Regions from separate parts of the Halomonas sp. MMSF_3323 genome, predicted to be linked through region 2. Evidence: predicted binding sites of a transcription regulator. Region 2 holds the regulator's gene; each other region holds the start of a gene.
What was found. Region 2 encodes sigma-54, which starts transcription at its own class of promoters, with help from an activator protein. Its sites were predicted from a motif close to TGGCACNNNNNTTGCTNT; they were not measured.
Positions count from the first base shown of each region.

Region 1: a site for sigma-54 is predicted at 3,548-3,565, ahead of speB (agmatinase). Genes of this name have one in related genera too.
Region 3: a site for sigma-54 is predicted at 4,896-4,913, ahead of RBB39_RS01075 (P-II family nitrogen regulator). Genes of this name have one in related genera too.

Region 1 is NZ_JASHIT010000030.1:50,695-57,461, forward strand. Features, by position in the region: gene RBB39_RS15435 (FAD-binding oxidoreductase) at 1-163, shown strand, start outside; gene RBB39_RS15440 ((2Fe-2S)-binding protein) at 141-461, shown strand; gene RBB39_RS15445 (NAD(P)/FAD-dependent oxidoreductase) at 458-1,855, shown strand; gene RBB39_RS15450 (sigma-54-dependent Fis family transcriptional regulator) at 1,895-3,397, opposite strand; gene speB (agmatinase) at 3,629-4,579, shown strand; gene RBB39_RS15460 (YjiH family protein) at 4,672-6,057, shown strand; gene RBB39_RS15465 (HD domain-containing protein) at 6,071-6,754, shown strand; gene RBB39_RS15470 (5-guanidino-2-oxopentanoate decarboxylase) at 6,751-6,767, shown strand, end outside.
Region 2 is NZ_JASHIT010000022.1:64,202-72,113, reverse strand. Features, by position in the region: gene RBB39_RS12645 (ATP-binding cassette domain-containing protein) at 1-256, opposite strand, end outside; gene RBB39_RS12640 (calcium/sodium antiporter) at 506-1,456, shown strand; gene RBB39_RS12635 (KpsF/GutQ family sugar-phosphate isomerase) at 1,481-2,485, shown strand; gene RBB39_RS12630 (HAD family hydrolase) at 2,522-3,088, shown strand; gene lptC (LPS export ABC transporter periplasmic protein LptC) at 3,085-3,660, shown strand; gene lptA (lipopolysaccharide transport periplasmic protein LptA) at 3,673-4,203, shown strand; gene lptB (LPS export ABC transporter ATP-binding protein) at 4,203-4,928, shown strand; gene RBB39_RS12610 (RNA polymerase factor sigma-54) at 5,198-6,610, shown strand; gene hpf (ribosome hibernation-promoting factor, HPF/YfiA family) at 6,770-7,078, shown strand; gene ptsN (PTS IIA-like nitrogen regulatory protein PtsN) at 7,084-7,569, shown strand; gene rapZ (RNase adapter RapZ) at 7,623-7,912, shown strand, end outside.
Region 3 is NZ_JASHIT010000002.1:1,621-8,387, reverse strand. Features, by position in the region: gene RBB39_RS01100 (malate synthase G) at 1-436, opposite strand, end outside; gene RBB39_RS01095 (alpha/beta hydrolase) at 910-1,932, shown strand; gene RBB39_RS01090 (hypothetical protein) at 1,917-2,453, shown strand; gene RBB39_RS01085 (YifB family Mg chelatase-like AAA ATPase) at 2,562-4,067, opposite strand; gene RBB39_RS01080 (accessory factor UbiK family protein) at 4,187-4,567, opposite strand; gene RBB39_RS01075 (P-II family nitrogen regulator) at 4,977-5,315, shown strand; gene RBB39_RS01070 (ammonium transporter) at 5,365-6,615, shown strand.

The DNA of each region.
Region 1 (6,767 bases), on a different contig from region 2:
GCTTTACGAAGCTTCCACCAGTCACCCGGGTGCCTACCTGGTGACCTGTCACAGCGGTGTTACCCTGGCCGCCTTCCATGAAGGCCCGTTGGCTGACTGGATCGGCGGCGCCCCCACCGACCAGCCCCTGGAGGTGTTTCGTGCCCAACGCCTTGCCCTTTGAGCGCCTAGCCCGGCGCGACCAGCCATCGCTTACCGTCTTTGTCGACGACACACCCGTCAAGGTCTACGCCGGAGACAGCGTCGCCGCTGCCGTTCTTGCAGCAGGTTGCCTGCCGTCTCGACGAACCGCCGTGAGCGGAGATCCTCGTGCGCCCTACTGCCTGATGGGTGCCTGTTTCGAATGCCTGCTGACCATCGATGATCGTCCCAATCAGCAGGGCTGCATGACCGAGGTTCGCGACCAGATGCGTATCACCTTCCAGTCCGGCGTCCGTCCCACTCAGGAGATATTCAGATGACCATCTCCACTCCCGACTACGACCTGGCTATCGTCGGCGCTGGACCAGCCGGTATGGCCGCAGCCACTGCCGCTGTCGAGTGCGGCCTGACGTGCGTCCTGATCGATGAACAACAGGCGCCAGGCGGCCAGATCTACCGCTCCATCGGACAGAGCCCGTTGTGCGACGAGTCCATCCTCGGCGCCGACTACTACGCCGGCCGGCGACTACTCGAGGCACTCCCACGAAGCGGCGCCGTGAAGACAATGTTCGGACACACTCTGTGGGGAGTGGAAGATGGACTTGTCCTGCACCTTTCTCGGACGGGCGAAGGCCGTCGACTTACGGCGTCACGCCTGCTACTGGCCACCGGCGCCCAGGAAAGGCCCGTACCCTTCCCGGGATGGACACTTCCGGGGGTAATGACCTGCGGTGCCGCTCAAATCGCCTTGAAGAGTCACGCACTGGTGCCTCCCGCTCCCCTGGTGCTGGCGGGTAGCGGCCCACTGCTGTTACTGCTGACGGCACAATTGCTTCGCGCCGGAGTGAAAATCCGGGCGTTGCTTGATACCACGCCTCGCGGCCAGTGGCGCCAGTCACTGCCTCACTTGATGCAGGCCACACGCAACCTGCCACTATTGATGAAAGGTGGCACACTGCTGAGAGATGTTCGACGCTCACGGATACCGCTATATCGACACGTGTCCTCGTTGCGAGCTGAAGGCCAAGAGGACCGGGTTTCAGAAGTGCATTTCACCTCTGATGGCAAGCACCACAGTTTGGACTGCGCCAGCCTGCTAGTGCATCAGGGCGTCGTCCCCAATATTCAGCTCAGCCGCGCTCTGGAGCTCGACCACCACTGGCATGCCGCCCAACAATGCTGGCATCCCACACTGGATAGCGATGGCCGAAGCTCACGACCGGAAATCGCTGTCGCCGGTGATGGCGGCGGCATTTCCGGGGCAAAGGCCGCCGAGGCGGACGGGCGAATGGTAGCGCTGGCCATTGCCAGGGAACTCGGACGTCTCGACGAGCGTCGCTACAGAGCGATGACCCGCGCACCGCGCCGGCTCAGAACACGCGAACGCTCAGCCCGGCCGTTTCTCGACCACCTCTATTCACCTTCGCGGGACATTCTGGCTCCTCCCGACGAGACTCTGGTGTGCCGCTGCGAAGAGGTCACTGCTGGAGAAATCAGACGACTCGCCCGCCACGGCTGCCCTGGCCCCAACCAGGCCAAAGCCTACAGCCGCGCAGGCATGGGTCCCTGCCAGGGCCGACTATGCGGCCTGACCATCAACCAGTTGATCGCCACTACACAGAAGCGTGAACCCGAGGAGGTGGGGTACTACCGGCTGAGGATGCCGATCAAGCCGATCACACTAGGTGAGCTGGCCGATACAGATAGCGGCTGAGAGCCCAACAATACCCTGCTGTCGGCCGTCTTACCCAGTTCACCCGATCCGCAACCCATGCTGCTTGAGCTTGCGCACCACGCTTGGCTGGCTGATGCCGAGGTGTTCGGCGATGGCGTAGGTGGTGGGAAGGGTACGGCAGCAATCGGCAAGGATCTCACGCTCGCGCCGGGCCAGGGCGGCCTTCAGGCCCTCGCCCCGGGCAAGCGACAGCTCGGGTCGCGCTGCGCCTGGTGCGGATGGTGTCGCGGGTGACAAAGCGCCATCAGCCAGCGCAGCGGAGTCTCCGGTGAGGGACGCCGCCGTCTGCTGCGCTTCACGCTGCTGCCCGCCGAGCGGCCCTACCGAGGCCCCCGTGGACGGCACCAGCAGATCGCCCTGGATGACATCGTCACTGGATAACCAGGCCCTCTCCAGGGTGTTTTCCAACTCACGCACATTGCCCGGCCAATCCCAGCCCATCAGCGCCTGCCACACGTCTCGCGACAGCATCTTGTCGCGTCCATAACGCCGATTGAGGCGCTTTAGCTGGCGCTCGACCAGGCCGGGAATATCCTCGCGACGCTCGCGCAGGGGCGGCAGGGTGACCGGAATCACGTTCAGCCGGTAGTACAGATCCAGGCGAAACAGGCCCTGCTCGACCCGTGCCGACAGGTCCTGATTGGTGGCCACCACCAGGCGAAAGTCGACCCGTCGCGGGGCCCTGTCCCCAAGCCGGGTAATACTGCCGTCCTGGATGGTCTTCAGCAGCTTGGTCTGCACCGCCAGGGGCAACTCGCCGATCTCGTCGAGAAACAGGGTGCCGCCCTCGGCCTGCTCGATCAGCCCCTTGCGGCCCCCCGGCGCAGCGCCGGAAAACGCGCCCTTTTCATGGCCGAACATCTCCGATTCGAACAGGCTTTCAGGGATGGCGGCGCAGTTGACGTCGATAAAGGGGCCATCGCGGCGAGAACTCCAACGGTGCAGCTGGCGGGCGAAAGCGGTCTTGCCCACCCCGGACTCGCCCAGCATCAAGACCGTGGCGTCGGTGGGCGCGACCCGCTTGAGCAGCAGCGCCACCTCGCGCATCAGCTGGCTTTTCACCTCCAGGTCATCGAGCTCGGCTTCGAGTGCTTCGCTGTCGCTCTCCAGCGCATGGCCCCGGCGCAGGTGCTCGCTGAAGCGGCGCTGCAACAGCGCGTACTCCTGCTGCAGCAGCTGCAGATCGGTCAAGTCCATGGAGCGGCTGACCACCGCCACCAGCCGCTCACCCTCGAATACCGGATGGGCCTGGGCGATGACCCGGCGTCCGGTGCCGGTGCGCTGGACCAGCTGGGCCGGCCGCCCGCTGCGAATGACCTCCAGGCTGACCGACGGGGTCAGCACGCCATCGGCCTCGAGCCGCTGCACGCTGGTGGCGCAGAGCTCTTCGCAGGACATGCCGTAGACCGCCGCCGCCCCGGGACTGACGTCGCGGATACGACCGTCCGGCGCGACGATGAAGAAGTGGTCGTGGGCGGTATCGATGATGGTCTTGAGAATCTTGGTGTCGTCGTCGCTCATCAAACGATCCATAAATGCATCATTGATTCAGAAGTGTATCACGATGCGTCGGGATCGCGATTCACTTCTGGATCACTTCTACCACCACAGCAGACCATCCCTTGGAATCCCTGCACCTCTATTACATCTTTAGTATAAATGCCCAAAAGATGGCACGGCGTCTGCATCATCCACAACAACCGTCAGGCCCAGGGCCGCGACCGTCCCCATCCACGATGCCAGGAGTTCCCTGTGAGCGACTTCAATCAACCTCTCGGCGGCAACGAGATGCCGCGCTTCGGTGGCCCTGCCACCATGATGCGTCTGCCCACCCAGACCAGCGCCGAGGGTCTGGACGCCGCCTTTATCGGCATTCCCATGGACATCGGCACCTCCAACCGCCCGGGCACCCGACTGGGGCCGCGCCAGATCCGCGACGAATCGCGCATGCTGCGCCCCTACAATATGGCCACCCGTGCTGCACCCTTCGACAGCCTGCAGGTGGCGGACATCGGCGACGTGCCGATCAACACCTTCAACCTGCCGAAGAACCTGGACATCATCAGCCGCTTCTACGACGACGTCCTGTCCCACGACTGCGTGCCGCTGACCCTGGGCGGTGACCACACCCTGACCTGGCCGATCCTGCGTGCCATCGCCAAGAAGCATGGCCCGGTAGGGTTGATCCATATCGACGCCCACGCCGACGTCAACGAGCACATGTTCGGCGAAGAGGTGGCCCACGGCTGCCCGTTCCGCCGTGCCCAGGAAGAAGGGCTGCTGGACGCCAACCGGGTCGTCCAGATCGGCCTGCGAGGCACCGGCTACGCCGCCGAGGACTTCGACTGGTGTCGCCAGCAGGGCTTCCGCGTGGTCCAGGCCGAACAGTGCTGGCACAAGTCGCTCGAGCCGCTGATGGCCGAGGTGCGCGAGCAGATGGGCGATGGCCCGGTGTACATCTCGTTCGACATCGATGGCCTGGACCCGTCGGTGGCGCCCGGCACCGGCACGGTGGAAATGGGCGGCCTGACCTCGGCCCAGGGCCTGGAGATCGTGCGCGGCGCCCAGGGGCTCAATATCGTCGGCGGCGACCTGGTCGAAGTCTCCCCGCCCTACGACCCCAGCGGCAACACCGCCCTGATGGGCGCCACCCTGCTCTATGAAATGCTGTGCGTGCTCCCCGGAGTCGCGCGCCGCGACTGAATCCTCACAGGGCCAGGGAGTGGCCCTGGCGACAGCCAACGAGGCGCCCGCGTCAGGGCGCCGACCATTACAACAGCAAAGAGTGATCGCCCATGTCCTCCCACCTGCATTCTGCCGACAAGATCACGACCGACGGGGGCAAGCTAAGCACCCATGGTCTGATCAAGTTCCTCGTCCCGTCGTTGATCGGCATCCTGCTGTTCCTGGTGCCCTTCTCGGTCGGTGATACCATCAACATCGGCATGGGTCTGGCCGCCGACTGGCTCAAGGCCACCCTCGGCGACGCCCTGCCCGCCATCGCCACCGTCGTGCTCACCCTGTCCATCGTGCTGACCCTGGTGGTCAAGCTGACCAAACCAGGCTGGGCCCGCCAGGGCGCGATGAAGGAGCTGTTCGACATCGCCCCGCTGTGGGTGGTGATGCGCGCCCTCGGCGCCGCCTTCGCGCTGATGACCTACTTCCAGGTCGGCCCGGAGATGGTCACCGCCTCCTTCACCGGCGGGGTGATGCTCAATGACCTGGCGCCGGTGCTGCTGACCTTCTTCTTTTTTGCCGCCATCCTGCTGCCCTTCCTGGTGGACTTCGGCTTCATGGAGTTCATCGGCTCCATGGTGCGCACGCCCTTTCGCAAGATCTTCGGGCTGCCCGGGCGCAGCGCCATCGACGCCACCGCCTCCTGGATGGGCTCCGGCACCGTCGGCGTACTGATCACCACCCAGCAATACGAGCAGGGCTTCTACAACGCCCGCGAGGCCTCGGCCATCGCCACCAACTTCTCGATCGTGTCGATCGCCTTCGCCCTGCTGGTGACCAGCTTCATCGGCATCAACCACCTGTTCGTGCCGTTCTACCTGACCGTGGTGGTGGCCGGCCTGGTCGCCGCCGTCATCGTGCCGCGCCTGCCGCCGCTGTCACGCAAGGCCAACACCTACTACGAGCCGGTGGGCTGCCAGATCCAGGAAGAAAACACCGGCAACCAGAGTCTGTTGCGCTACAGCCTGGGCATCGCCGTGGCCCGCGCCGAGACCGCCCCGGGCCCGCTCAAGCTCGCCCGCCTGGCACTGTTCAACGTCGCCGACATCTTCTTCGGGCTGCTGCCGCTGGTCATCGCCATCGGTACCGTGGCGCTGGTACTGGCCGAGTTCACTCCGCTGTTCACCTGGCTGTCCATGCCGATGGTGCCGGTGCTCGAGTGGATGGGTCTGCCCGAGGCCGAGGCCGCCGCGCCGGCGACCCTGGTGGGCTTCGCCGACATGTTCCTGCCGGCGGTACTGGCCAGCGATATCGAGAGCGAACTGACTCGCTTCGTCATCGCCTGTCTGTCACTGACCCAGTTGATCTACATGTCAGAGATCGGCGCCCTGCTGCTGAAGTCACGGATCCCGCTCAAGCTGTGGGAACTGGTGGTGATCTTCCTGCTGCGCACCGCCATCACCCTGCCCATCATCGTGGTCATGGCCCACTGGCTGGTGGGTTGATCGGGAGGCCGACATGACAGACCCAAACGATGCTCACGCCGCCGGCAAGGCGGCCTTCACCCGCATCGACCAAAGCACGGCAGAAGACTGGGCGGTGATCGCCGCCCACGACGCCGACTACCTGGCCGGCCTCGCCGACAGCGTACTGGACACCCTCGCCCGGCTGGGCGAGGGCCACCAGCCCTACCAGATCACCCGGCTGGAGCACTGCCTGCAGAGCGCGACCCGGGCCGAGCGTGCCGGCGCCGACGAAGAGATGATCGTCGCCGCCCTGGTCCACGACATCGGTGACGAACTGGCGCTTTTCGACCACGCCGCCTTCGCTGCCTCGATCCTGCGCCCCTTCGTCAGCGAGAAGACCCACTGGATCGTCCAGCATCACGACGTCTTCCAGGGTCACTACTACTGGGACAAGGTCGGCGGCAACAAGGATGCCCGCGAGCAATTCCGCGGCCATCCCTGGTTCGACGACTGCGAAGCCTTCTGTCGTGACTGGGACTGCCCGTCCTTCGACCCCGCCTACGACACCCTGCCGCTGGCGCACTTCGAGCCCATGGTCAGGCGGATCTTTGCAAGAGCCCCCTACTCGGTGGCCCCGCACCCCGCCCTCGCCCCTGGCTCGTCTCAAGCCTCTGATCCGTCTCAAGCCCCTGGCCCGTCTCAAGCCCCTGATCCGTCTCAAGGAAGTACCGCATGACCTGCGCTGAACT
Region 2 (7,912 bases):
CCATGCGCCGACGCATCTGGAACAGATCCTTGCGCGACAGGCGATGGACGTCCTGACCATCGATCAGGACGCGTCCGCCACTGGGGTTGAGCTGCCCCCCGATCAGTTTCAGCAGGGTAGTCTTCCCGGTGCCACTTGGCCCCATGATGGCCGTGATCTTGCCGCGGGGTATGGAGAGATCCACGCCGCGAAAGATATCCCTGTCGCCGCGCGTGAAATGCAGATTCTCCACCTCCACCAAGGAGGAAGCCGTCATCGCAGTCCCTATAGAGTCAGTATCACCGTGAACCGGCGGTTCAGACCGGACGCCCGCCCCGAATCCTCGGATTCGACGCCTGGCCAGACCTGAGTCCGAACCTTGAGAATAGAGCGCCTTGAGCCGCGCTCGGTTTTCGAACATCGTATCTTAACTCAAATGCAGCATGCCAGTGCCCCGGTTGCGCGCTTGCGCGCAGGTTTATCTAAGGGTTCAATGGGCGCCCTTTCTGCAACCAAGTCGTTCTCCATGCTGTTACCATCTGTCGTCGTCGCCCTGGGCCTGGTGGGCCTGCTCTGGAGCGCGGATCGCTTTGTCGGCGCCGCCGCCGCCACCGCCTACCGCGCCGGCATGAGCATCATGCTGGTCGGCATGACCATCGTCTCCATCGGCACCTCTGCCCCGGAAATCGTGGTCTCGGTGATGGCCTCGCTGGATGGCGCCCCCGACCTGGCCACCGGCAATGCGCTGGGCTCCAATATCGCCAACATCGCGCTGGTACTGGGCGTGACTGCACTGGTGGTGCCGATCCCGGTGCGCTTCACCATCGTGCGCCGCGAGCTGCCACTGCTGTTGGGCGCCACCGGCCTCGCCGGCTACGCCCTGGCCGATGGCAGCCTCGATCGCCTCGACGCGGCCCTGCTGATCGCGCTGCTGGTATTCAGTCTGTGGTGGCTGTTTCGCGCCGACGAGGCCGAACAGGAGATGGCCGACGACATTCCCGGCATGGCACTGGGCAAGGCCATCGGCTGGCTGGTGCTGACCCTGGCGGTGATGATCGCCAGCTCCCGCGCCCTGGTCTGGGGCGCCACTGAGCTGGCACGCACCTTTGGCGTAAGCGAGCTGGTGATCGGTCTGACCGTCGTCGCCATCGGCACCAGCCTGCCGGAACTCGCCGCCTGCGTGGCCAGCGCGCTGAAGCGCCACCACGATCTGGCCATCGGCAACGTCATCGGCTCCAACCTATTCAATATGCTGGCGGTACTGCCGGTACCGGCGCTGCTGGCGCCGGGAGCCACCGATCCCGCAGCCGCCGGCCGCGACTTTCCGGTAATGCTTGGCCTGACGCTGCTGCTGGCGGCGCTGCTGCTGTGGCAACGCCGAGGGCGCCTGGGGCGCTGGATCGGCGCGCTGCTGGCCTGCACCTATGCGTTTTATCTGACCTGGCTCGGCCTTTCGGTCGCGGCGGGCCCCTTGTGACAACGGCGTTAAACGGCAACAATCATGTCCATGAGCAAACACCCCTCCTCGGCACAAATGCCGACCTTGAGCGTCCGCGATATCGCACGACGCACCCTGGAACTCGAACGTGACGCCATCGACGCCCTGATCGGGCGTCTCGACGGCGACTTCGACCGTGCCTGCCAACTGCTGCTGGCCTGCCGCGGCCGGGTGGTCGTCACCGGCATGGGCAAGTCGGGACATGTCGGTGGCAAGATCGCCGCCACCCTGGCAAGCACCGGCACGCCGGCCTTCTTTGTCCATCCCGGTGAAGCCAGTCATGGCGACCTGGGCATGATCACGCCCGGCGACGTGGTCCTGGCATTGTCCAACTCCGGCGAAACCGCCGAGGTCACCGCCCTGCTGCCGCTGCTCAAGCGAATGGGCGTTCCGCTGGTCAGCATGACCGGCCGAGCGCACTCGACCCTGGCCCGCCACGCCGAGGCCCATCTGTACGCCGGGGTCGAGCGCGAGGCCTGCCCGCTGGACCTGGCCCCGACCTCTTCGACCACTGCAGCGCTGGCGCTGGGCGACGCCCTGGCGGTGGCGCTGCTCGAGACACGCGGCTTCACCGCCGAGGATTTCGCCCTGTCCCACCCGGGCGGTAGCCTGGGCAAGCGACTGCTATTGACCGTGGCCGACCTGATGCATACCGGCGACCGCCTGCCCTCGGTGCCGTCGGGCTCGCCGCTACGCGACGCCCTGCTCGAGATCACCCGTCAGGGACTCGGCTTTACCTGCGTGGTATCCCCCGACGGCACCCTGGCCGGGGTCTATACCGACGGCGACCTGCGCCGTACCCTGGATCGCCATCAGGACTTCAGCTCGCTTACCGTGGATGACGTGATGACCACCCCCGGGCGACGCATCGGCCCCGCCACCCTGGCGGCGGAGGCGGTCAAGCTGATGGAAGAAGGCCGGATCACCGCCCTGGCGGTGGTCGATGGCGAGCAGCGCCCAGTAGGTGCACTGCATATGCACGACCTGCTGGCCGCCGGTGTCATCTGACCCTTTTTCAACCCCTTCTTATCAAGGAACACCTTCATGTCTCACGACCTTCTTGCCTCCCTCGCGCCGGAACTGGTGGAGCGCCTGCGCCACATCAAGCTACTGGCGCTGGACGTGGACGGCGTACTGACCGATGGTCGACTGTACTTCCACGCCGACGGCTCCGAGTTGAAGGCGTTCAACACCCTGGATGGCCACGGCCTCAAGCTGGCCAAGCGCGCCGGCATCCAGGTGGCCCTGATCACCGGGCGCAGCTCCCCCATGGTCACTCAAAGAGCCAGAGCACTCGGCATCGAGCACGTACAGCAAGGGGTCGAGCGCAAGCTGCCCGCCCTTGAATCGCTGTGCGATTCGCTGGGCCTGACCCTCGACCAGGTCGCCTACTGCGGCGATGACCTGCCGGATCTGCCCTGCATCCATCGCAGTGCGGTCGGCATCACCGTGCCAGGCGCCCCCTGCTACCTTCGTCAGCACGCCGACTGGGTCACCCAGGTTGCCGGCGGACATGGCGCGGTGCGCGAGATCACCGACACCCTGCTGATGGCCCAGGGCCGCCTCGACGATATCATCGACAGCTACCTGAGCAACGGACCGCTGACATGAAACTGAGCGCACTGCGTCCAGGCTTTCGCTTCTGGCTGGTCATCCTGCTGCTGGTACTCGGTGGCGGCCTGACGTTGCTCGACCCCCGCGAGAGCAACGTCCCCGACCTGGTACCCAATGACAAGGCCGGCGAGCCCGACTACTACCTGGTGGATGCCCGCCTGACCCGCTTCGATGCCCAGGGCACCCCCCACCAGCGCATCGATACGCCACGCCTTGTGCACACACCGCTCGACGACGTCACCCGGGTGGACCAGCCGGACCTTGCACTGATCGACGACAGCGGCCGAGAGTGGATCGCCGACGCCGACAACGGTGAACTGGGTCCGGACGACAACCCCCTGACCCTGTCGGGCGACGCCCATCTCGAGGCCCCCGCGGAGCGTTGGCAGCTTGATACAGAGGTATTGGTCTACGACAGCGACAGTGGCCATGTCTGGAGCGAAACGCCAGCCGTCCTACGCCAACCCCCTCAACAGATGCAAGGGGAGCGCTTCGACGCCTGGATCCATGACAATACCGCTCGCCTGACCGACAATGTCACCGGTCATCATCCGCCAGAGCCTCAATAAGGAGCCCCTTCCATGATGCGTCCAAGTCCCGCCCTCCTGCTTGCCCTGGCCCTTGGCCTGGCCGCCGGCGCCACCGGCAGCAGTGTCCTGGCGCTGGAAAGTGATCGCAGCGCACCGATTCAGGTGGAGGCCGACCAGCTGGATCTCGATGATCGCGCCGGCACCGCGGTCTATACCGGCGACGTGCGCATTGTGCAAGGCAGCATGATCCTCACCGGCGAACGCGTCGAGATCCAGCGCAACGACCAAGGACAACTGTCACTGGCGACCGCGACCGGCTCACGTGCCTACCTCGAGCAGAAGCCATCCCCGGAAGAACCGGTGGTCAAGGGCTGGGGCCGCAAGGTGATCTACCACGTGGCCGAACGCCGCATGGAGCTGATCGACCAGGCTGAGCTGCACAAGGCCAATGACACCTTCGACGGTGCCTATCTGGAGTACTTCCTCGATCGCCGCGTGGTCCAGGCCCGCTCCAGCGCCCAGGGCGTCCAGGGCGAGCAGCGCATTCGCATGACCCTCGAGCCGGAAAGCCAAGGAAACTGATGAAGACTCTCCACGCTCGCCATCTGGCCAAGAGCTACAAGAAGCGTCGCGTCGTCCAGGACATCAGCCTGTCGATCGAGCAGGGCAGCATCGTCGGTCTGCTGGGCCCCAACGGGGCCGGCAAGACCACCTCCTTCTACATGATCGTCGGCCTGGTCAGAGCCGACGCCGGCAGCATCAGCATCGATGATCGGGACCTGAGCCGCGCGGCCATGCACCAGCGCGCGCTGGCCGGTATCGGCTACCTGCCTCAGGAGGCTTCGATCTTTCGCAAGCTGTCGGTGGCCGACAACATCATGGCGATCCTCGAGACCCGCAAGGACCTCGACCGCGAGGGCCGAGAAGCACGTCTCGAGCAACTCCTCGAGGACTTCCACGTCAGCCATATTCGCGACAACCCCGGCATGAGCCTGTCCGGCGGGGAGCGGCGCCGGGTCGAGATCGCCCGCGCCCTGGCCACCGAGCCGGCCTTTATCCTGCTCGATGAACCCTTCGCCGGGGTCGACCCGATCTCGGTGGGCGAGATCAAGTCCATCATTCGTCAACTCAAGGCCCGCGATATCGGCGTCCTGATCACCGATCACAACGTGCGCGAGACCCTCGATATCTGCGATCGTGCCTACATCGTCGGCGACGGCCAGATCATCGCCGAGGGCAGCGCCGAGTCCATCCTTGCCAACCAGCGCGTCAAGGAGGTCTACCTGGGCGAAAACTTCCGCCTTTAGACCGCAGGGCCGCCCGACAGCCGCAGTCGCCTCAAGCGGCCGCAACACTTGCCAGCATCAGCATCCAAGCGCCGGCCCCGAAAGGGTCGGCCTCACCTTGCACACAGGGCCTCCCTCGAAAGAAGCACCTCCCCCCTACCAAGTTGTTCCACATCGACCTTTTCACTCCCTCCCACAGGTCAAAAAACACCAACTTGGCAAGATGCTTGCATGTCTGATGACTCGTCGTTAGGGTAAAGCCTTTCGACAACACTGGTGGATCCCGACCCATGGCCCTCAAGGCGTCACTGCAGCTGCGCATCGGTACCCAGCTGACCATGACCCCGCAACTGCAACAGGCGATCGGCCTGCTGCAGCTTTCGACCCTGGACCTGCGCCAGGAGGTCCAGCAGGCGCTGGAGGCCAACCCCATGCTCGAACTCGAGGACGAGTTCGGCGAACAGCAGACCAGGGAAGCCGCGGAAGATGACTGGGCGGATCAGATTCCCTCGGAACTCAGTTTGGACAGCGACTGGTCCGACACCTACCAGGACCTGGGCACCACCCCCGCCGGCAGTGGCGAGGCGCCGGATTTCGAGCGCCAGGCAAGCTCCCAGTCACTGCACAGCCACCTGAGCTGGCAACTGGCGATGCTCGACGTCAGCGACCAGGAGCGCCTGATCGCCGAGAGCCTGCTCGACGCGGTCAACGCCGACGGCTATCTCGAGCAGACACTGGATGACATCGCCCAGGGGCTCGAGCAAGACGGTCGTCGCCCCCCTCCCCTCGCCGAGGTGGAGGCGGTGCTGGTTCGGCTGCAACAGTTCGAACCGACCGGAGTGTTCGCCCGCGACCTGCGCGAGTGTTTGATGCTGCAACTGGATAGCCTGCCTCGCGATACCGTCCTGCTGCCCCAGGCCGGACGACTGGTAAGACAGTTTCTCGAGGCACTGGCCAGCGGCGACCGACGTCTGCTGAAGCGCCGGCTAGGACTCGATGACGACCAACTCGACAGCGTCATCGAGCTGATCCGAAGCCTCGACCCACGTCCCGGCAGCCAGTTCGGTGACAGCGATAACGACTACGTCATACCCGACCTGGTGGTACGCCACACCGAAGAGGGCTGGCGCGTTGAACTCAACCCGGATGCAATGCCTCGACTGCGCATCCAGCCCGACTACGCTGCGCTGATTCGGCGCGCGGACAAGAGCCAGGACAACCAGTTCCTCAAGGACCACCTGCAGGAGGCGCGCTGGCTGATCAAGAGTCTGTCCAGCCGCAACGACACCTTGCTGAAGGTCGGCCGGGAAATCATGGTGCGTCAGATCGACTTCCTCGAGCAGGGAGAAGCGGCCATGAAACCGTTGGTGCTGGCCGATATCGCAGACAAGGTGGAGATGCACGAGTCCACCATCTCCCGCGTGACCACCCAGAAGTTCGTGCACACGCCTCGCGGCGTGTTCGAGTTGAAGTATTTTTTCTCGAGCCAGGTCGGCCAGGATGGCGACGCCCATTCCAGTACCGCCATCCGCGCCATGATCAAATCGTTGATTCAAAAGGAACCTGCCCGCAAACCTCTGTCGGACAGCAAACTGGTGGAATTGCTGGCGGAAGACGGCGTCAATGTCGCCAGACGCACCGTGGCAAAGTACCGGGAAGCCATGAATATTCCGTCTTCCAGCGAGCGCAAGCGACTGCGCTGAGGCCTTGCGCTGCGGCGTCGCTAGCCTAGTTATCGGGAAAGCGCAAGCACTTGAAATTTCGCATGACATCTGCGTCTTTCTGCGTAGCGTCGAGGGGGTTTGCAGGATCGGAAAAAGGGTTACAATCAAGCCACCACCCGAAAGAGCAAGGAGCCTGTCATGCAAGTCAACATCACCGGCCACCACGTCGAATTGACCGATCCCCTGCGTGACTACGTACAAGAGAAGCTCACCCGTGTGGAGCGCCACTACGACAACATCACCAACGTCCAGGTGACCCTCTCGGTGGAAAAGGAACGCCAGCTGGCCGCCTGCACCCTTCACGCCGCCGGTGCCGACCTGCATGCCGAAGCGCAGGACGGCGACATGTATGCCGCTATCGACGCCCTTGCCGACAAGCTGGACCGCCAGTTGGTCAAGCACAAGGAAAAATCCCAAGCCCGCGCCCAAGGCGCCGGAATTCGCTGACTCTCATGACATTGGAAGCCATTCTCCCTCCCGAGCGCACATTGTTCGATGTCCCGGGAGGCAGCAAGAAGAGGGTGCTGGAGTTTTTCAGCACCTTCATTGCGCAGAACACCCCGAGCCTGGACAGCCAGGAGGTCTTCAGTCGGCTGATCGGACGTGAGCGCCTGGGCAGTACCGGCATCGGCAATGGCGTCGCCATTCCGCATGCCCGCAACCCCCACTGCAAGGCGCCCATCTCCGGCTTCCTCAAACTCGCGGAACCTGTCGACTTCGATGCCATCGATGGTGAGCCCGTCGATCTGGTGTTCGTGCTGCTGGTACCGGAAGAGGCCGACGACGCCCATCTCGCCCTGCTCGGCCAGGTCGCCGGCGTCATGAACGACGCCGACACACGTCACCGTCTGCGCCACGCCAGCTCCCAGCGCGAGCTTCACGAGCGCCTGCAGGAAGCCATCCGCCAACAGGCGCCGGGGGACGACACTCCCTCCTGATCGCGGCCTTGCCTAGGCCATCAGCAATGGACGCCTGCCCAAGGAGACAGGACATGCAGCTCGTGATCATCAGTGGTCGCTCCGGCTCGGGAAAGTCCGTGGCCCTTCAGGCCCTGGAGGACCTGGGGTTCTACGCCATCGACAACCTTCCCGCGACCTTGCTGGGCGCCCTGGTGGACGAGCTGGAAAACGGTCATTCCCGCCGTATCGCCGTCAGCGTCGACGCCCGCAACCTGCCTGAGGCGCTGGAACGCTTCCCCGCCCAGCTGGCGTCCCTCAAGCAGAGTCCGATCGACTGCCAGGTGGTCTACCTGACCAGTGATGCGCGAATTCTGCTCGAGCG
Region 3 (6,767 bases), on a different contig from region 2:
CGGTGCCATACAGCGCGTCGTAGAGGCTACCCCAACGCGCGTTGGCGGCGTTCAGCGAGTAGCGTGCGTTGTTCACCGGCACCACCAGCTGGGGGCCCGCCTGGGAAGCGATCTCGCGATCCACGTTTTCGGTGGTCACCTCGACCTTGGCCGGCGGATCGACCAGATAGCCGATTTCCTTGAGGAAGGCCTGGTAAGCGGCCATGTCGTTGACCGGCCCCGGGTGCTCACTGTGCCAGGCCGAGAGTTTCTGCTGCAGCGCGTCGCGCTCGGCCAGCAGGGCCTGGTTGGTCGGCGTCAGGTCGTGGAAGATGGCATCGACGCCCTTCCAGAAGGCATCGGCATCGATCCCCGTGCCAGGCAGCGCCTGTTCGGTGATGAACTGGTCCAGCTCGGCGGCCACCTGCAGGCGATGGCGAGAAATGCGTTGCGTCATTGGGTCTAGCTCCTCGTTGGGCCTTGGGTGCCCCCCTGGCACCTTCCAGCCGGACAGGGGAAAAGGTGACTGCTCCAGAATGATTTTGTGGAAAATCATTCCATTTGTAAACCGAAAACCCCGCTCTACCGCTCAAGGCTAGACCAAATGATGAGCTGTCGAGGGCCTTGTCGATTGGGAAACAGTGGTGCCGAACTCGATGGGTCGCTAGCATGGAACAGGCAAGGAAGCCCAGACAGGAAGGTGTTGACGTGTGCTGGCGACTCCCTCATCTGACGCCGAAGGCCATACCTCCATGGCACAGGTGAGCAACGACGGCCTCCGGACGGTGTCAGAAGAAGCAGGTGGCCAACGATCGGTCAGGGTGCAATCAGGCGCAGGGTGATGACGCTACCCTCCACGCCATCTGGCCGTCCCAGCACAACCGAGTGCCGAGCAACGCACGCCACCGCCCCTTCCCAGCGGAGGACGCTATGACCGACTACACGCCCCTTGAGACCATCGAACGGCTGACCCCGGTGGCAAGACAAGGCGAAGGCTTGGTGGCGACAGCCGCCCCGGCCATGGCAACGACCCTTGAACGCTATCTGGCGCACTATCGGCTCGATGTCCTGCTCACCGAAGGGGTAACGCTGCACGCGGGTAATATCGAGACGCCACGCTTCCGCCTGTGGACTCAGGTATGGCGCCCGCCCCGCCCTCGGGGCACCGCGGTGGTGGTTCACGGCTACTACGACCACCTGGGCCTGTACCGCCACCTGCTCGAGCTGCTGCTGGAACTCGAGCTCACGGTGGTGCTGTGGGATCTGCCGGGACACGGGCTGTCCAGTGGGGATCGTGCCGACATCGACGACTTTGCCGACTACGGCGACTGCCTGCGTACGCTTCAGCAGCACCTGAGCGAAGCCGGCCTGGCCCAGGGACCTTGGGTCGGCGTCGGTCAGAGCACCGGCGGCGCCATCCTGGCCACCGATGCCCTGAGCCGGGGCGATGACGGCCACTGGTCGGCGCTGGTGCTGCTGGCGCCCCTGGTCAGACCCTGGGGCTGGACCCGAGCAGCCTGGGTCCATCGCCTGGTCAGCCCCTTTGTCTCCAGCGTGCCGCGCAAGTTTCGGGCGAACACCAATGATGACGACTTCGCCACCTTTCTGCGTGAACAGGACCCGCTCCAGCCCGTGCGCCTGCCCACCGGCTGGGTCAGCGCCATGCGCCGCTGGATGCCCCGCCTGATGCAGCTACCCCCATGCCAGCTACCGACCCTGATCCTGCAAGGCGAGAAGGACCTGACGGTGGACGGGCCCTGGAATCTGGCGGTACTCGGCAAGAAGTTTCCCGGCGCTCACATCTGCTGTCACCCGCAAGCCCGCCACCATCTGGTCAACGAGGCCGAGGCCATCCGCCTGGACCTTTTCGCCGAAGTGCGCCAATTTCTGGAACAACAGCTCAGTGAAGGGCCTCTACCGAAAAGGATGTCATCTCAATGCCCAGACGCTTGACCCGACAGACGGTACACCGCGCCGGCAGCCACGCCTCCCTGCTGCCCTGGCTGGTGCTGGTGCTGCTGGTCTGGCTGGCCGGCTGTGCCAGCGCCCCCGAGCGCCCCGAGACGCTGCGCCAGGCGCTGCTGGGCCTTGGCCAACAGGCGGCCGAGCGGGTCGCCGAGGCGCCGGCCCTGGCAGGGGAAACCCTGGCCGATCAGGTGCTGCTGCTGTCCCCGCCCAAGGTCGACGAAAAGCTGGAGCTCGGCGTCGGCCGTGTCCAGGAGAGCCTGACCCGTGGCCTGCTGGCGATCGACGACGGCCCTCAGGTGCTGGACTGGCAGCCCGGTGATACCCCCGCCGCCGACACCAATCAATGGCTGGTCGACAGCCGACTGATCGCCGATGGCCCGCGCCTGACGCTGTCTGACCGCGAGCTTCTGCCCTACCGCTTCGAACTCCGCCTGCGCCGCCCCGGCGACGGTGCCGCGCTGTGGTCCACGGTCATCAGCGGCGCCTTCGACGCCGATGCGCTCTAGGGCTTGCTGAAAAGTGCCTGCGCTCGTCGACTTCTCGGGCGAAGCCTGGACCCGGGCAGGGACTATGCCTGGCGAAAACGGGTGCATGGAGCGACCGTGCGGCGCCCGTCAGCCCTTGCGCAACAGCCGATCCAGCTGGCGATAGCCGATGGCCTCGATCAGGTCATCACGGCTCGGATGTTCGCGCCCGGCCAGGTCGGCCAGGGTTAGCGCCACCCGCAGCACCCGGTGGTAGGCCCGGGCGGACAGCCGCAGGCGCTCAAGCGACTGCGCCAGCCAGGTGCGCTCGGCCACCTCCAGGGCGCAGGCGCGCTCCAGCGCGGCGCCGGCGAGCTGGGCGTTGAGCGTTCCCCTCTGCTGCTGACGCTGACGCGCCGCCATCACGCGTCGGCGCACCATCTCGGTGCTTTCCCCCGGCCGATGCGACGTCAACTGTTCCACCGGCAGCGCCGGCACCTCCACCTGCAGGTCGATGCGATCTAGCAAAGGGCCGGACAGGCGCGCCTGATAGCGCTGGATCTGGGACGCGGTGCATACACAGTCCTGGCGCGGATCCCCCAGATGGCCGCAGGGGCAAGGATTCATTGCTGCAACGAGTTGAAAACGAGCAGGAAATCGTCGTTCGTGGCTGGCCCTGGCAATATGGATCTCGCCGCTTTCCAGCGGCTCGCGCAACACCTCCAGCACCTGGCGACTGAACTCCGGCAGCTCGTCGAGAAACAGCACGCCGCGATGGGCCAGCGAGATCTCGCCGGGCCGCGGACGCGAGCCGCCACCGACCAGCGAGACCGCGCTGGCGGTGTGGTGGGGCGAACGAAACGGACGACGGCCAAAGCCATCGGACAGGGGAAGCGCGCACACAGAGCGAATCGCCGCCACCTCCAGCGCCTCGTCATCGCCAAGCGGCGGCAAGAGCCCGGGCAGTCGGCTGGCCAGCAACGTCTTGCCGGTGCCGGGCGGCCCGGCAAACAGCAGGTTGTGCCCACCCGCCGCCGCCACCTCCAGCGCTCGCCGGGCCTGATACTGGCCACGCACATCGCACAGATCCAGCGCCGCAGGCCCGTCTTGCGGCGGTGCGGCGGGTAGGTGAGCAGCGAGGGGAATGCGCCCGGCCAGGTGGGCGACGACGTCGAGCAGGTGTGCCGCCGGCAGCACCTCCAGGCCGTTGACCAAGGCCGCCTCATCGGCGTTGGCCTCGGGCAGGATCAGGCGCCGCCCGGCCTGACGGGTAGCCATGGCGAAGGGCAGCATGCCGGTTACTGGCCGCAACCGACCATCGAGGGCCAGTTCGCCGGCGCACTCGACACCCTCCAGTGCGGCGGCGGGCAACTGGCCGGAAGCCACCAGCAGACCCAGCGCGATGGGCAAATCGAAGCGTCCACCCTCCTTGGGCAGATCGGCGGGAGCAAGATTCAGGGTAATACGGCGTAGCGGGTAGTCGAGGCCGCAGGTGGCAAGGGCGCTGCGCACCCGTTCGCGGCTTTCGCGCACTGCGGTCTCGGGCAGGCCGACCAGGGTCATGCCCGGCAGGCCGTTGGCCAGGTGTACCTCGACCTGCACCTCGGGGGCGTCCAGCCCCAGTCCCGCACGGGTGGCAATGATGGCAAGCGTCATGGGCTCCCTGCCTGACGGAAGGCTCATGACCAGTAGAGCACGCCCACCTCACCGGCGCCGCATACCGGCCCCCCGCCAGGGCGGGCCGGCATATCTTGTGACGTTCTGCGTCCGAAGCCTCAGGCGGAGGGCTTGTCGGCTGAACCGCTCGACGCCTCGTCCTGCTTGCCCTGTTCCGGCACCGGCGGCACCGGCACCTCGGCGGCTTCCTCGGCCACGGCAGGCGCCGCGGTCGCTTCGCCAGCGGGCGCTGCACGTTCCTCGACCAGGCTCTCCAGCGCCGCCACCTGCTTTTCCAGCGCCTCGACCCGGGAGCGGGTGCGCTGCAACACGTCCATGAGGATGTCGAAATCCTCGCGTGACACCAGTTCGAGACGATCGAAGGCGCCACGCACCACCTGCTGGACCCCCTTCTGGATGTCTTCCGGGGCCTGGGAGGCGCCCTGCAAGCGCTCGCCGATCTGCTGTGCCAAACGGCTGATGCGATCCTGACTGACCATGATGGCTCTCCTTGAAACGTCGATGGGAACTCCGTTGCCGACAGGATACGCAAGCCGGGCGCCCAACGCATGCTTCGTGGCCCTTGCCCATTGGCGCCCGGCGCATTGGCGACTCCCTGATACCTACACGCGCCCCGGCACGCGACGCAGCACGCGGCCCAACACTCTACCAAGCACAACATGCTCACCAATGACGCACCACCAATACGCGCCAGCACCAAAACAGTGCATTTACTTTGATGCAGTGCCGCAAACTCGCGGGTGTTTTTCGTCTCTCGCTTTCCAAAACAACCACAAGCCATTGTAAACAAAGCTTTCGCCAAATTTATGGCACGTATATCGCTATGCATAGATATCCATGCACCGAGCGGAAACAAGCCGCCACCTTATGCACGTAGGGAGCCATGCCATGAAACTGATCACCGCCATCATCAAGCCCTTCAAGCTGGACGACGTCCGCGAGGCGCTGGCCGACAACGGCGTCCAGGGCATCACCGTGACCGAGGTCAAGGGCTTCGGCCGCCAGAAGGGCCACACCGAGCTATACCGCGGCGCCGAGTATGTCGTCGACTTTCTGCCCAAGGTGAAGGTCGAGGTTGCGATCGACGAGGCCCGACTGGACAGCGTGCTGGAAGCCATCTGCAACGCGGCCAACAGCGGCAAGATCGGTGACGGCAAGGTGTTCGTCACGCCGCTGGAAGACGTCATCCGCATTCGCACCGGCGAGCGCGGCTCCGACGCGGTCTGATCCCCGTCCCCTGACCCGACTTCCGATAAAAATATAGCGAGACACTTCCATGGTCGATATCAGTGAACTCAGCTACGCGCTGGACACCTTCTACTTCCTTATCTGCGGCGCCCTGGTCATGTGGATGGCCGCCGGTTTTGCCATGCTCGAGGCCGGCCTGGTCCGGGCCAAGAACACCGCCGAGATTCTGACCAAGAACATCGTGCTGTTCGCGGTCGCCTGCACCATGTATCTGCTGGTGGGCTACGCCCTGATGTACTCCTCCGACGCCGGCGGCTTCATCCCCAACCTCGGCTTCTTGATCGGCGCCGAAAACAGCGTCGATGCGGTGCTGGCAGGTGGTGAAGACGCGCCCTACTACTCGGCCCGCGCCGACTTCTTCTTCCAGGTCGTGTTCGTGGCCACCGCCATGTCGATCGTCTCCGGCGCTGTCGCCGAGCGCATGAAACTGTGGGCCTTCCTGGCCTTCGCCGTGGTCATGACCGCCGTGATCTATCCGGTCTCCGGCTACTGGACCTGGGGCGGCGGCTGGTTGTCCGAAGCAGGCTTCTCCGACTACGCAGGTTCCGGCATTGTCCACATGGCGGGTGCCGCTGCAGCCCTGGCCGGTGTGCTGGTGCTCGGTCCGCGCAAGGGCAAGTACGGCAAGAACGGCGCCATCTACGCCATCCCCGGTGCCAACATGCCGCTGGCGACCCTGGGTACCTTCGTCCTGTGGCTGGGCTGGTTCGGCTTCAACGGCGGCTCCGAGCTCAAGCTCTCCGACGTGTCTTCCGCCAACAACATGGCCCAGGTGCTGGTAAACACCAACGCTGCCGCCGCCGGGGGTGTCATCGCCGCGCTGATCCTGGCCAAGATCTGGTTCCGCAAGGCTGACCTGACCATGGCCCTGAACGGCGCCATCGCTGGCCTGGTCTCCATTACCGCCGACCCGCTGTCCTCCACGGCCCTCGGCGCCACCCTGATCGGTGCAGTCGGCGGTGTCCTGGTGGTGGTCGCCATCGTGGTCCTCGACAAGCTGCGCCTGGACGATCCGGTCGGTGCCATCTCCGCCCACGGTGTGGCCGGTATCTGGGGTGTCCTGGCGGTCCCGCTGAACAACGCCGACGCCACCTTCGGCGCACAGATGCTCGGCATCATCGGCATCTTCGCCTGGGTCTTCACCGCTAGCCTGGTCGTGTGGCTGATCATCAAGGCAATCATGGGTGTGCGTGTCAGCGAAGAAGAAGAATACGAAGGCGTCGACCTGGCCGAATGTGGTCTCGAAGCCTACCCCGAGTTTAACGTCGCCAAGAAGTAAGCCTGAGCTTACCCGCGACACCAGTGAGCTGGCGTGCTCCTCCTGGCCCCTTCGGGGGCCTTTTTTATTGCTGTTCGCCAGGGGTATGCTTTGTCACACTAGTCAGGACAGGCGCAACGGCGCGCCGCCAACGGGTTGGCGCCAGGCACGAC